Regions from separate parts of the Exiguobacterium sp. Leaf187 genome, predicted to be linked through region 2. Evidence: riboswitches for the same ligand, from Rfam matches in the RefSeq annotation. Region 2 holds a riboswitch; the other holds the start of a gene.

Region 1 (7,697 bases), on a different contig from region 2:
CCGGTGATAGATCGATAGACCATATTGTTCCTTGATCTTGTTCGACCATGCTTCACTCCGACTGTCTGCCCACGTGATGCAGGCAGTCAATGGTTGATGCTGTGCGTCCATTGCGATCAAGCTGTGCATAGCACTACTGAACGCGACGAACTTTGGTGGCATGATCGGATGACGTTTCGTGATCAAGCGGATCGATTCGAGTACAGCATCAAAAATTTCTTCCGGATCCTGCTCCGCCGTCGAGCGATTTGGTGTATGGAGCGGGTAACCGACGTTCGTTTGTCCGATGACCTCTCCTTTTGTCGTAAATAAGACCGCTTTCGTACTCGTCGTTCCGATATCGACGCCTAACATGTATTCAGTCATGTGAATCGACTCCTTTCGACATCATTTGTTGCGTTTTCCAGAGATCTTCGACTTCCTGGACGTCATCAAAGTTCTGATGTAAGGAAGCAACCATCCGTTCACGGTCCCCTGTCTCGATCGCTTCGATGTACAAGGCGTGGTTCGCGAGGATGCGTTCGAAGTCTTCGATGTCTTCCTCGAATCGTACCCGCATCGATAGGAGGATGAAACTTTCCATGACCGGTTTGAGATTTTGCCAAATCATGCTGACATATCCATGATCAATCGAGCGGATGATCGTTTCGTGAAACAGTACGTCCTGGAAGGAGAATTCATCGGCATCCTTGTATTTGATGGCAACTTTCATCATTTCGAGAATTTTACTGAGTTCACGGACGAGTTCTGCCCGTTCGATTTTGACGAGTCGTTCGAAGACGAACGTTTCAATGAGTAGCCGGACATCATAGATTTCCTGAATGTCGCGCTCAGACAAACCGACGACGACCGCTCCCATTCGTTCGAGACGAATCAATTGTTCGGATGCAAGGACCTTTAACGCATCACGGACGGGCGAGCGACTGACTGAAAAATCAGAGGCTAATTTGTTTTCGGATAAAATGGTACCGCTTTCAATCTTTCCTGAAATGATGCGCATCCGTAGCTCGTGTGCGACACGATCTCCAGCGGAAGCTTTTGCTAACCACTTCAAGGGGTATAACAGTTCTGACATGGAATCACCTGATTTCTAAAGTGAGTATACTTGTATACAAGTTAGTATAAACGTTTTTTTCTAAAATGCAAACGCTTAACTTACATTTTAGTGATTCAAGCAGGAATCAGGAAAATGGTTTCCGATATGTTAGGGTGAAGGAGTAAGTAACGAATCGATTAGTTAAAAAGGAGGTAATGCATATGCATGTTTTAGTCGTAGGTGCCGGAGCAGTTGGAGGTTATTTCGGGGGACGTCTTGCTGAGAAAGGGGAACAGGTGACATTCCTTGTTCGTCCGAAGCGCTATGAACAATTACAAAAGACAGGGTTACAGATCACTAGTCCTCATGGTGATGTTATGATCACGCCTCAGTTAGTGACACGAGACATGCGACTGAATCACACATTTGATGTCGTCTTACTTTCGACGAAAGCCTATCACTTGGATGATGTCCTACAGGATCTTGCGCCATTTGTTTCGAGCGAGACGTACATCATTCCTTTGTTGAACGGCATGCAGCATATACGACGGTTAACAGAAGTCTTCGGAGGAGATCGAGTACTGGGCGGGCTTTGCTTCATTGAATCGACGCTTGATGCAGAAGGGCGTATTGTACAGACAAGCCCGTCGCATCGGCTATTGTTTGGTTCACGAACCGGTAAACCAACAGCGCGTTTAGAGGAGATTGCAACACGTTTTGCGAAAGCGAAGGCACCGATGGCGTACTCGATGCATATCATGGATGACATGTGGCAAAAGTACCTCTTCATTTCGACATTTGCGGGCGTGACGACACTATTTCGCTCTGCCATCGGTCCAATTCGCAAGGACCCAATTGGTCATCAGATGATTCAAGACGTCATGAAGGAAGCGAAGCAAGCGATGGAAGAACAAGGCGCAGTCTTTAATGACGATGTAGAAGCGGTCTTGCTGAAGCAGATGCATGCAATGGAAGACACGATGAAATCGTCAATGTTACGGGACATGGAAAAGGGTCAGCCCGTCGAAGTGAAACATTTCTTTAGTACGTTGCTCGAAACACGCTCTTCACGTCATCTTCAACTGATTGAATCTAATTTATGGATCTATCAAAAAAATCGGGAAATGCCTGTTGACTGAATTATCTGCATTCTGATATGGTTAGGAACAATTACATACTTATCCAGAGAGGTGGAGGGACTGGCCCTATGAAACCTCAGCAACAGGTCGAAAGATACTGTGCTAATTCCTGCGGGTGCTGCACCCGATCGATAAGATTTCCGAATTGTCGACCGACGCATCCGTGAGGATGCGTTTTTTGTTTGAAATAGGTGGAACGAGGAGGAAATGGATTCATGAAAACGAGCGGAGCATTTCGACGCAAGATGGAATCACGTCATCTGATCATGCTGTCGTTAGGTGGTGTCATTGGAACAGGATTATTTTTAAGTACAGGTTATACGTTGGAACAAGCAGGACGTGTCGGAACGATTTTATCGTATTTGATCGGAGCCGTTGTCGTTTACTTAGTCATGTTAAGTCTCGGTGAACTCGCCGTGCACATGCCGGAAACCGGATCATTCCATAAGTACGCAACGAAGTACATTGGACCTGGCACCGGTTATACAGTAGCCTGGCTCTACTGGCTGACGTGGACGGTCGCCCTTGGTTCAGAATTCACGGCAGCAGGCATTTTGATGCAACGTTGGTTCCCATCGATTCCGGTTTGGGTGTTCAGTGCCTTATTCGCTGCGATGATCCTTGGTATCAACGTCTTGAAGGTTCGCGTGTTCGCTGAAGTCGAGTTTTGGTTCTCCGCCATTAAGGTCGTGACGATCATTGCGTTCATTTTACTTGGTGCGGGAGCGATCGTCGGCTTCATTCCACTGCAAGATGGTAGCCCAGCCCCATTCTTTTCTTCCTTAACGGAAGGTGGATTATTCCCAAATGGTGCTTTCGTCATCTTCATGACGATGCTTGCCGTGAATTTTGCTTACTCGGGAACGGAACTGATCGGTGTCGCAGCGGGTGAAGCAGTCGATCCGAAACGGACGATTCCGCTTGCGATCCGGACGACGATCTTGCGACTCGTCCTCTTCTTCGTCGGTACGATCATCGTGTTAGCCGTCTTATTGCCAACGGATGGGAAAGGTGTACTCGAAAGTCCGTTCGTCGCCGTGTTCGAACGGATCGGAATTCCCTACGCAGCAGACGTGATGAACTTCGTCATTTTGACAGCGATTTTGTCGGCAGCGAACTCTGGACTTTACGCCGCCTCTCGGATGCTCTGGTCGCTTGCGAACGAACGTATGATTCCACGCTTCTTCGCCCAAGTGACACCAAGTGGGGTTCCACTTCGAGCTGTATTGTTCAGCATGCTTGGCGGAGGACTTGCCTTGCTGTCTAGCATCTATGCAGCAGGGAGTGTCTATATCGCGCTCGTCTCGATTTCCGGTCTCGCTGTCGTCGTCGTTTGGATGAGTATCAGCATTGCTCAGTATCGCTTCCGGAAACAATTTCTCCGCGAAGGGCATACGGTCGACGAATTGGTCTATCGCACACCACTCTTTCCATTCGTGCCAATCGCCGCTTTCGTCGTCTGTTTGATTTCCCTGATTGGTATCGGATTTGATCCGACACAACGAATCGCCTTGTACTGTGGTATTCCATTCATCGTGATCTGTTATGTCGTACATGCGTTCACGAATTCTTCTCAGAAACGGAGTGTTGAAGATGTCCCGAATCAAAAATCCAGTTGATCAACGATTACAGGAAGTTCCCTTTCTCATTTTAGATGGTGCCCTTGCAACCGAACTTGAACAGAAGGGATTCGACCTGAACGATCCGCTTTGGTCAGCACGTCTCTTAATCGAAGCACCGGAACAAATCGAACACGTCCATCGTGACTACTTTGAAGTAGGTGCTGATGTTGCCATCACTTCAAGCTATCAAGCAAGTATCGAAGGGTTCAAGCAACGTCATATCACGACAGAGGAAGCACAGGCGCTGATTCGACAAACGGTCACCTTGGCGCAAAACGCACGCACGCGTAGCGGAAAGCGTGACGCATTAATCGCAGGATCAGTGGGTCCTTATGGTGCCTACTTAGCAGATGGTTCTGAGTATCGCGGTCATTATGGGGTGTCAGCAGATGTGCTAGAAGCCTTCCACAGACCACGGATCGAAGCATTGATTGAAGCGGGGGCTGATCTGCTGGCATTTGAGACGATTCCGTCGCTCGAGGAAGCTGTCGTGTTGTTCCGGATTCTCGAAGCGTATCCGGAAGTGTCTGCTTGGCTGACGTTCTCGCTTCAAGATGCGACACACATTAGTGAAGGAACGGCACTTGCGACGTGTATTGAAACGGTCGGACAACATCCACAGCTCGCAGCAATCGGTGCAAATTGTTTTCCGGCATCTTACGCGACCGACTTTATCCGTCACGTCAAGGCGTTGACGGATGTGCCAATCATCGTCTATCCGAACTCTGGTGAGGTCTATGATCCGGTCGCAAAAACGTGGTCAGGTACGAATCAGTGTACATCGTTCCAAACCGTCGCGAAGACATGGTATGAGGCAGGGGCACGATTGATCGGTGGTTGTTGCCGAACGTCACCTGAACATATCGCACAAATTCGTTCGGTTTGTCAGGTTTCTCATACATCATGAATAATGATGAAAAAACGGACGCGAAATCGATTGATTTCGCGTCCGTTCCTTTAAATGGTGTGATTTCGTTACCGCTCGCGCAAGGCACGGTTGAATTGTTGCAATAGACGTCCAAAATCTTCGGCATCATCCGATGGCCAGTCCGTCAGTAGACGTTCGATGCTCGCGAGGCGCGCTGTCCGGTAAATCGTGAGCTCTTCTTGTCCTTTATCCGTAATATGATAGAAGAAGGCACGACCATCTGTCGGATCTTTTACTTTTTCCACAAGTTGCTTCTGATCGAGCGCTGCAGCTTGGCGACTGACGGTCGAGACATCAAGCTGGAGTTCACGAGCAAGTGTTTTGACACCGACGTTGCCGGAATCCGCTAGTTGTCGCAGTAAAAGGTAGGAAGCACGATCCAAATTACGATTGTCTGCCGTCGCTGTCGTCAAGCGCCGGATCAGAATTGCTAACTCTAATTCAATGGTTTCGAGTGCTTGTTGAGACATCGGGTATCTCCCCTTTCAATAAGGTCTCTCTGTCCCTCATGATTACCCAATGTGGATAAGCTGTCAATGCGAAAAGCAGGAGGCTTGACAGAGTTGTAGTTGTATTATACAATCATTTTTGTTCTTTTAATTGTATCATACAACTTTTTCATATGAGAAACGAACGACAAAGGAGAATTCAGATGAAAGCTTATGAGTCGATGAAACAAGAGGTCATCACAGTAAACGATACAGATCTGATTCGTACGGTCATCGAACGATTCATTCAATCTGGTATTAGCGGCGTACCTGTCATTAATGCTGAGCAAGAGGTCGTCGGGTATATCAGTGACGGAGATATCATGCGCGCGATTGGAAAACACAAGGACATCATCGTCGATACATTCTTATATGTAGATGTCATCAAAGGAGACGAAGAAGATTACGAAGATCGGATTCGTCATATCTTGAATCGACCTGTCATGGAACTGGCACGTCGGAAAGTCGTAACAGCGGACGCTGAAACAGAAATAGAAGAGATTGCGGCGACACTTGGCGCAAAACGGATCAAAAAGCTTCCGATCCTGAAAGCAGGACGGCTTGTTGGGATCATTAGTCGAGGCGACGTCATTCGCCATTCGTTTAAACAGTTCATGTAACACATTCAATAGAAAGAAGGGACACTATGGCACTTGCTGAAAAAACAACGACGCTTGAGCCGGAAACGGTATTAGCAGAAAGTAAACAGGGATTATTCCATCAACCGGTTGCTGTTTGGGCAGTCTTTTTCGCCAGTATTACAGCATTCATGGGAATGGGTCTCGTCAATCCCGTCTTACCGACGATTGCCGAGAATTTAGAAGCGTCAAAAAGTGAAGTAACGCTCTTATTTACAAGTTATAACGCCGTCATGGCATTCGCGATGTTAATTACAGGCGCGATCTCATCACGGATTGGTCAAAAAGGAACATTGATGCTCGGGATTGCCGTCATCGCAACCGTTGCTGGTTTTGCTTCACAAGCAGACAGCATTTGGACGCTCGTCGCGTTACGCGGTGGATGGGGACTTGGGAACGCTTTGTTCGTCGCAACCGCACTGGCTGCGATCGTTTCGCTGTCGTCAGGCGGAACAGCAAAAGCCATCATTTTGTATGAAGCAGCCGTTGGTCTTGGGATTTCGATTGGACCGCTATTAGGCGGAACACTCGGTTCGATCACATGGCGCGCACCATTCATGGGTGTTGCGACAATCATGGTCATCGCGTTTCTCGTCTTGCTCTTCTTGATGCCAAAACCAGCAGCATCTGCAGCACCGAAACAGAAGTTATCATTAAAAGCACCGTTCCAAGCGATGAAGCATCGTTCGCTCTTGACGCTCGGAATCGTAGCGGCACTTTATAACGTTGGGTTCTTTACGATCATGGCCTATGCACCATTCGTCATGAAACTACCAGCGCAAGGACTCGGATTCGTTTTCCTCGGCTGGGGAATGTTGCTTGCGATCACATCGGTCTTAACGGCTCCGAAACTGAAACAATGGTTCGGAACAATCAAAGCGATGGTCATGATGTTGATCATATTCGCAATCTTGCTTCTGTTAATGGGGATCTTTACGGAAACACCAGCCGTCGTCATCGTCTGTGTCATTTTGGCGGGAGCCGTGCTTGGGAATAACAACACGCTCATCACGACAGCTGTCATGGACGCAGCACCTGTTGAACGTTCGACAGCATCTGCGGCATACAGTTTCCTACGTTTTCTCGGGGCAGCCATTGCGCCATTCATGGCCGGTAAATTGGCTGAAATCTTCAACGCAAACTTACCGTTTTATGTCGGAAGTGGCTTTGTCCTCTTATCCGTCATCATCATCGGGGTCAATCTCAAACACATTCGCCATATCGATCGGACAGAAGGCGGACATTAATTTCAAAAAACAGCCGAAGCGAATCCGCTTCGGCTGTTTTTGATTGAAATCAAGACGGGTACATGTCTCTTAACGTGCGAATCGAGTGCTCAATCATTTCCCGAAGGACGTTTAAATCGATGTCAGTCAGTCGTTTTACGTAGAGGCAGGATTTACCACGTCGATGCGTACCAAGAGTGGCAAGCAGTCGTTCCGATACATCGTCTTCACCAAGCGCGAGGTAAAGGACGAGGTTCGTCTTGCGCGGAGAAAAGCCAACATAAAAGCTGTCGCCCTCGTGACCGGAGGCATAGTGATAATGATAGGAACCAAAACCAATCAAGGAAGACCCCCAAATGACGGCTTCGTATCCCGTGACATCTTCGAAGAACTGACGTAACGTGATACCATCTGCTTGACGTAGTGGCGGTTCGACTTGTGCCAGAAAGGCATCAACGGACTGTTCAGTAGGACCTGTCTTTGGCGTATCAGACATAAGCAGACTCCTTTCGGATGAAGAAGATATCGGTTACTTTCGAGAAAAGAAAGCGAAAATCCTTGTACATAAAGGAGGAAATCGAATGAAGCATCGCATCGTGTTTCGAGGAGAAGAAAGCAGC
Region 2 (7,697 bases):
TCGAAAAGCAGGACTTCTTTTTAATGAAGGTTACTGTTCTTAAAATGACATCGTTTCGCCATCCTCTGGAATCAGGAAATGGGCAGAAAGGTGGAAGGCGGCTAAAAAGTCAGCAATCATATCACGTCGCAAGAGACAGTGGTTGACGGACTCGAGGTGCGAGACGATGATCGTCGCTTCCGCCGCCGCTTCGTGTACGGCAAGGAGATCACGCTGTGACATCGTGATCGGCTCTCCGGTCAAGAACTGGGCGGCGCCACTGTTGACGACGATGATATCGGGCGTATGTTGTTCGATTGCATGCGCGACCTCGTCACACCAGATCGTATCACCTGCGATATAAAGTGTCGGTTCGTCCGGATGGGTGAGGACGAGCCCAGACACACGTCCCATCCGTTCGCCGATTTCACCGACACCATGCTGTCCACCTGTTCGATGGACCTGGATATCACCGATCGTTACACCGGAATCGAAGGAAGAGACGTTCGTGAAGCCGGCTTCTCGGATTTGCTGCGCGTCTTCTTCTTGCTGCGCATAGAGTGGCAAATGCTTGGGTAGAAGTTGTTTTGCAGCATCGTCGAAATGATCGGCATGCAGATGCGTGACGAAGATCGCGTCAGGATCGAGCAGTGTCTTGACATCGACCGGTAAGTCGACGAGTGGATTGGCGACGGCATTCGGTGTTTGACCGAAGGGAGGCAAGCTGCCTTTTTCGCCGAGGAACGGATCAATTAGTAAGACTTGATTGGCATACGTGACAACGAGTGTTGCATTGCGAATTTGTTGAATATCCATTAGGTTCATCCTCTCTCAATGACTCGGATTGACTATTCCCCGTCTGGCATTCAATGAATCCTATCGCAAGCGTTTCTCCATCGCCATGACGTCGACATATTCGCCGTTCAACTGTCCTTGCTCCTTAAACGTTCCGACGATCCGGAACCCGGAGCGGATATAGAGTTTTTGTCCGATTTTATTGAATGGGAAGGTGAAGAGAATGAGTTTATGCATCTGATGATCACGGGCGTGTTGCTCAGCCGTTTCAAGCAAACGTGTGCCAATCCCTTGTCCACGATGAGTCCGGGTGATATAAACCGAAATCTCACCGACGGATGCGTAGACAGGACGCGGATTATACGGATCGAGGGAAATGAAGCCGAGGACACCTGTGTCATCTTCAGCGACATATCCGGCATATCGATCGGTGCGTTCTACATACCACTGGGTCATGAAGGATAAGTCCTTTTGGTCGGTCTCAAGCGTTGCGATTCGATCTTCGATGCCTTCGTTATAGATGGCGAGAATCGCTGGTAAGTCGTGTTCCGTTACGGGACGAATATGCATGACGCTCACTTCCTCATCGCTTTTCCTTCATTATATCGGTTACGTATCAATGTAGTGATATGTTTGTGCGATAAGAAAAGCGCTGATTTCCTTCACATAAAGGAAATCAGCGCTTATATCGTTCTTAAGAGACCGTTGACGTCTCGTTTTCGTAAATCGGAACCCAGCCGTCTGTCGTGACGAAGATCCGAACAGCAACGACTTTACGATCGTCTTGAAGCGTAAAGTAGTGGCGTGTGTTAACAGGAACGGAAATCAAATCACCAGGATTGAGTTCGATGTTATAGTAGCCGACCTCTTCGTCTTTGATCGCGAAGACGCCATGACCGCTGACGATGAAACGAACTTCATCATCCGTATGGTGATGTTCTTTCTGGAAGTTGACGAGCAACTCATCCAGGTTCGGTGTCGTATCCGAAAGTGAGATGATATCAGCTGTCTGATACCCACGACGTTCTGATACGTCTTTGATTTCTGGAGCGAACGTATCGAGAATCGTTTGTTTGTCTGCATCCGTCAGTGTGAAGTTCTCAACGAGAGGCGCTGGAAGTTTCGAAACGTCCCATTGTTCGTAAAGAACGCCGCGTGACGCAAGGAAGTCAGCGACTTCCGTTTGATCCGTATACCGTGTGTTTGTTTCTTGGAATAAGACTGTTGCCATGAGATGATTCCTCCTTTTAATGAATGGATTGACGGCATGATTGCAACGTCAACGTGTAATTGAATAAAAACTCGAAGGCTTCGAGGTGTTTCTTTGCTTCAAAGGCGGTCGGTGCCCAGACCGTGATTCCGTGATTGCGGATCAGGACGGCACCACTGTCTGCTGTGACATGAGGTGCAAAAGCAGCGGCAAGCGTCGGAATGTCCGCATGATTCGGAATGATCGGTACCGTGACCGTCGCATCCTCTTCCCAGTGTCCGAGTGCCTTGATGATTTCTTGACCGGAAAAGGTGATGCTGCCTTGATCGCCATAGAGTTCCGAAATCACATTGTTCGCAATCGTATGGACATGCAGGGAACAACCGGCGTCCGTTCGATTGAACACTTCGACATGGAGCAATGTCTCAGCAGAAGGACGCCCGGATTGCTCACCGATCAATTGACCGGTCGCATCGACATGAACGAAGTCGTCAGGAGTCGTCTGCCGTTTATCTTTTCCGCTTGCCGTCACAAGGAATTCAACCGGGACACCGGATGTCCGAATGGCGAGATTGCCACTCGTACCAGGGAACCAATCGCGAGCCGCAAGCTCTTGTTTGATGGCGCGTAGCTCTTCATAGCGTCGCATGAATGTCATGTTGTCACCTCCGCTCGTGTTAAATCATGAACGATATCATGGAACGTCTCAAACGGTGTATAGGCGATATCGTTCTCTTCACACAACGTGATCAGATAATCACGGGCATAGACACGATCCGCTTGTTTTGCGAGTTCGAAGTCCGTCACCGAGTCGCCGATGACGATGATGACGTCACCGTCTTTACGTAGTGTCCGAGCAACGGACGTTTTACAACAGCCGCACCCGTTCGTGCAATGGGTATCGCAGGCGTGTGGCCAATCGATATGAACGAATGGACCGTCAAAATTTGCGACATTGCAATAGATGCGCTCCTGCTCAAGGAATGGCGCTAAGATCGGTTCGACGAAAAAGTCCATTCCGCCGCTGACGATCGAGAAATCGATGTCTTGACGACGACTGTACTGAAGCAACTCCGAAAATCCGTCGCGAATGACGGCGCGCTCCAGTAAAAAGTCAAGATAGGACGCTTTCCCATCAGATGGCAGAAGTGCGAACATTTGCCCGACACCACTTTGAATCGATAACGTCCGGTCGAGTACACCGTGTTTCAACGGTTCGAAGTCGCTCGCTGGCGCAAATGCCTGCATGAGTGCGATGATATTATCCTGTGTCGTCACGGTACCGTCGAAGTCACAAAGAATCCGTACGGTCATGACTTGATCCCCCAAGCGTCGAGGGCGATCCGTAATTCTTCATGACGCGATGCTGCCGTCGATAGGGATTCATTTGCGAGTGCCGCATCGAGTGCCTGACGGAAAGCGGTGACACCAGCCGCAGCACCTTGCGGATGACCATGTACGCCGCCACCGGCGTTGATGACGGAATCGATCCCGAAGTCCCGTACGAGTTGAGCGACGAGTCCAGGATGAATACCGGCTGAAGGAACCGGGAAGGTCGATTTCGTCTGACCGAGACGGGTCGCTTCGACCGCGATACCACGGGCGACATCCTTTGGCAAAGCGACATTGCCGTAAGGCGACGGGAATAGCGTCAAGTCTGCTCCAGCAGCACGCGGTAATGTGCCAAGTAAGACAGGAGCTGCGACTCCGTGATTCGGGCTAGCGATCAACGCACCGCTATAGGCCGGATGATTGAAGATTGGGACGTTGATTTCCGGATCACTTGCCAGTTCGCGTAAGACGTCGAGTCCGTATGTGAAGGTATTCAGCAAGAAAGCGGTCGCTCCAGCGTCAATCAATCGCTTGGCTTTATCCTTGAGCGTAAAGACGGGACCGCTGAGTGTGATTGCATATAACGCGCGTTTACCGGTCCGGTGGAAGTGAGCGTCGATGACCTCACGTCCAATTCGTGCCCGGTCAATCGTTGGTGTCAATGGATTGTCGTATAGGATCTCATCGTCCTTGACGAGATCAATCCCACCAGCGAGTTGTCCTTCGAGTTGATCACGAAGAAACGATAAATCGCGTCCGATGACTCCTTTGAAGATGCTCATTAATAATGGGCGATCTTCGACACCGATCAAGGAACGGACCCCTTCAATCCCGAATTTCGCACCTGGAAAGTCCGACGTAAATGTATCGGGTAGTAGCAATTCCGTTAATTTGATTTCACCGTCGAGTGAGAGTTTCCCGAAGACGGTCGTCAGAATCGCAGAAAAGTCGCGCGACACGTTATGTTCCGGATAACGAATCGTGATATATCCTTTGCCATCGCGCTCTTCGGTATGTACGACTTCCCCTTTGAACGAGGCGAGTTGTTGTTGTTCGAGATGATTCAGTTCCGTCCAAGAACCGACTGTCAGACCAAGCGCGAGTTGTTCAGCGCGCTGCTCGAGTCGATCACGGGCAGTCAATTGATAAGTAGCAGTGATATAAGCCATGTCTTTCCTCCTTCAACAAAAAAATGGTCTCTCGTCAGCGACAAGAGACCATGAATGATTCGAACGTGGACTCTTATCTGTCAGCTTAGTAGCTGCAAGAATTAGCACCGTGCCAAAAGGTCGGTTGCTGCGACATCGTAGGGCTTGTCCCTCCGTCTGCTCTTGATAAGAATTGGATGAAATTGTGAAATCTAATTGCAATTTTTACATGAGAATCGTGACTTGTCAAACTATTTTTAGAAAATTTATTTTTTTGGAAATACTCTTTCTATAGATGACTTAAAAATGATGTCCGTTTCTGCTTGATTTCGATTTGACAGCGAGGAAGTCGATTGCGTAAGATTCAAATCAATATCACACACGACAACTACATACGACTCTTATCGCGAGTTGGCAGAGGGAATTGGCCCGATGACGCCGCAGCAACCGACCACTAGGCACGGTGCTACATCCAACAGACGTTTCGTCTGAGAGATAAGAGGACGCAGTGACTTTTCTGCGCCTCTTTTCGATGACGAAAAGAGGCGCTTTTTCGTGTATCACATAGGGGGAAACTGAGATGACATATAAAGCATTCACAGAACAGGACGCGATTGATCGTGTTCGGACATTAGGACTGATCGGCGATGGAGCCGTCGAAGCAGAAGAGATTGGCGACGGGAACCTCAACCTCGTCTTTCGGATTCGAGAAGGCGAACATCGCTTGATTTTAAAACAAGCATTACCATATGCGAAGGTCGTCGGGGAGAGCTGGCCGTTATCGCTCGAACGAGCGTGGATCGAGCAATCCGCACTCCGTGAATTCGCGCGACATGCCGTACCGTTCGTACCACGTGTTTTTCATGCTAGTCACGAAGAGGCGTATACGGTCATGGAAGATCTTTCACATTTGACGATCGTTCGAAGCGGTTTACTCGCAGGTGAACAGTATCCGTTGCTTGCGGAACATATCGGTTCTTATCTCGCTCGGACGTTATTCCATACATCGGACTTTGCGCTTGGTCCGGTTGAAAAGAAACGTGTCGCCCGAACGTACTACAATCCAGACTTGTGCGACATCACGGAAAAATTAATCTTCACGGATCCGTTTCATGACGCGGAGACGAACGAGATTGAAGCCGGACTCGAAGAAGAGGTGGCACGTCTATGGGCAGACGATGAGTTGAAACGCGAAGTCGCAAAACTCGAAGCGCTCTTCATCACGAAAGGAGATGCATTGCTGCACGGCGATCTACATACAGGAAGCATCTTCGCCTCAGCGACGGAAACGAAAGTCATCGATCCTGAATTCGCCTTTTATGGTCCATTTGGATTCGATGTCGGACAGTTCATCGCCCACTTATTCTTCGCGGCATATCCGGATTACCCTACACGACGTGACGCCCGAATCAAGGATATCGATACGTTCTGGCTGACGTTCGCTTCAACGTTCCGTGCCTTATGGGAACGGGAAGCCGTCGAACCGTTCCAGGCACCAGGACTCGTCGATGATGTACTGAGCACGATCTTGCAGGATGCCCTTGGCTTCGCCGGTTGCGAATTGATTCGGCGGACGATCGGTCTAGCACTGGTCGCTGATTTAGAATCAATCAATTCAACGACGGAACGCTTAGAGCGGAAACGTCACGCTCTCCGTCTAGGAACAGCGTTAATCAAACGCCGTACAGAATGTCGGACATTCGATGATTTACGAAACTTTGACGTAACGGAGGAACTTAGCCGATGACTACATTCGTTCAAAGTATCCGTTACGAAGACCGTGTCTTGACGATTCTCGATCAGACACGTCTACCGCAGGAAGAGCACTATGAAGTCATTGCTGATCTCGCGCAAGCCGTTGAGGCGATTAAACAACTGCGCGTTCGGGGCGCACCTGCGATCAGTTTATTTGGGGGATTCGTGCTCGTTCAAGAAGCATACCGGTTTGAAGCGGCGCTTCCGGTCTACAAGCAAGCCTTGCTTGAGACATCGGCGACGTTACTCGCGACACGACCGACGGCCGTCAACTTGCGAAATGTCCTCGATCAATTGAATCCAATCATTCAAGACGGGACGTCGGTAGAAGAGATTCGCGAACGGTTGGAAAAACGGACGGTCGCTTTATACGACCAGGATGCGCAGACGTCACGTCAAATCGGGATTCATGCACTGGAATTATTCCAGTCAGGCGACCGGATTCTAACAATTTGTAATGCTGGATCGATTGCGACCGCTGCTTATGGAACAGCACTTGCGCCGTTCTACATCGCAAAAGAACGCGGCATTGAATTATCCGTTTTTGCGAGTGAGACGCGACCGTTACTGCAGGGAGCACGATTGACGACATGGGAGCTTCAACGTGCCGGGATCGATGTCACGTTAATTACGGACAACATGGTCGCCCATACGCTGAAAGAAAAACAGATCGATGCGATCATCGTCGGTGCCGACCGCATTACACGAAACGGAGATACCGCGAATAAAATCGGGACGTTCCAATTAGCATTGCTCGCGCAAGCTTTTGGTATTCCGTTTTACGTCGCAGCACCGCTCTCGACGTTCGACTTCTCGCTCGTTTCCGGAGACGCGATCGAAATCGAAGAACGTGATCCGCAAGAAGTGACGACTGTCCAAGGTGTCGCGACAGCACCGGAAGGCGTCGCTGTCTTCAATCCGGCGTTTGATGTCACACCACACACATTCATCACGGGCATCATCACCGAACTTGGTGTCATCACGCAACCGAATGAAGAAACGATTGAACAATTAACAGGGCTTCAACCCCTCGGATAAGGAGATATGTCATGAAAAAACTAGCTTACGCCGTCCTAGCACCGGCACTGTTACTAGCGGCTTGTGCGAATGGAGAAGCCACGACGACGAAGGTCGTTAAGGATGTACCAAAAGGGGTTCAATCAGACGTCAAGATCGCCGTGATCCGCAACCTAGCATCGGACGACCATACGAAACAATTCCTTGATGGCGCACGAAGTGAAGGCGAAGCGCTTGGCTTTAAAGTCAGCACGTTCATTTCGGAAGGTAACGACGTCAAGTTCAAGGAGCTTGTCGCGCAAGCGATTCAGCAAGATTATGATGGGCTCATCATCTCGCATGGTAAGGAAGACTACGCCTATGACATGATTAAACCAGCGGTCGACAAAGGGCTGAAGGTCGTGACGTTCGATACGGTCACGAAGAAAAAAGGAACGGCGTTAAAAGGTGTGACGGAAACG

The links. A riboswitch is a leader RNA that binds a small molecule or an ion and turns the genes downstream of it on or off. The one in region 2 is predicted to bind S-adenosylmethionine.
Region 1: another riboswitch for S-adenosylmethionine. It lies ahead of ASF99_RS15000 (amino acid permease); the one in region 2 lies ahead of mtnK (S-methyl-5-thioribose kinase).

Annotation. Positions count from the first base shown of each region.
Region 1 is NZ_LMPR01000011.1:184,997-192,693, reverse strand. Features, by position in the region: gene gntK (gluconokinase) at 1-366, opposite strand, end outside; gene ASF99_RS15010 (GntR family transcriptional regulator) at 359-1,075, opposite strand; gene ASF99_RS15005 (ketopantoate reductase family protein) at 1,258-2,175, shown strand; SAM riboswitch class I at 2,212-2,313, shown strand; gene ASF99_RS15000 (amino acid permease) at 2,391-3,794, shown strand; gene mmuM (homocysteine S-methyltransferase) at 3,769-4,704, shown strand; gene ASF99_RS14990 (MarR family winged helix-turn-helix transcriptional regulator) at 4,773-5,195, opposite strand; gene ASF99_RS14985 (CBS domain-containing protein) at 5,378-5,833, shown strand; gene ASF99_RS14980 (MFS transporter) at 5,860-7,098, shown strand; gene ASF99_RS14975 (DUF1801 domain-containing protein) at 7,148-7,573, opposite strand; gene ASF99_RS14970 (hypothetical protein) at 7,659-7,697, shown strand, end outside.
Region 2 is NZ_LMPR01000014.1:83,222-90,918, forward strand. Features, by position in the region: gene ASF99_RS16825 (MBL fold metallo-hydrolase) at 40-795, opposite strand; gene ASF99_RS16830 (arsinothricin resistance N-acetyltransferase ArsN1 family A) at 856-1,344, opposite strand; gene ASF99_RS16835 (1,2-dihydroxy-3-keto-5-methylthiopentene dioxygenase) at 1,469-2,005, opposite strand; gene ASF99_RS16840 (methylthioribulose 1-phosphate dehydratase) at 2,022-2,642, opposite strand; gene ASF99_RS16845 (2-hydroxy-3-keto-5-methylthiopentenyl-1-phosphate phosphatase) at 2,639-3,298, opposite strand; gene ASF99_RS16850 (2,3-diketo-5-methylthiopentyl-1-phosphate enolase) at 3,295-4,485, opposite strand; SAM riboswitch class I at 4,556-4,657, opposite strand; SAM riboswitch class I at 4,863-4,966, shown strand; gene mtnK (S-methyl-5-thioribose kinase) at 5,045-6,211, shown strand; gene mtnA (S-methyl-5-thioribose-1-phosphate isomerase) at 6,208-7,257, shown strand; gene ASF99_RS16865 (sugar ABC transporter substrate-binding protein) at 7,269-7,697, shown strand, end outside.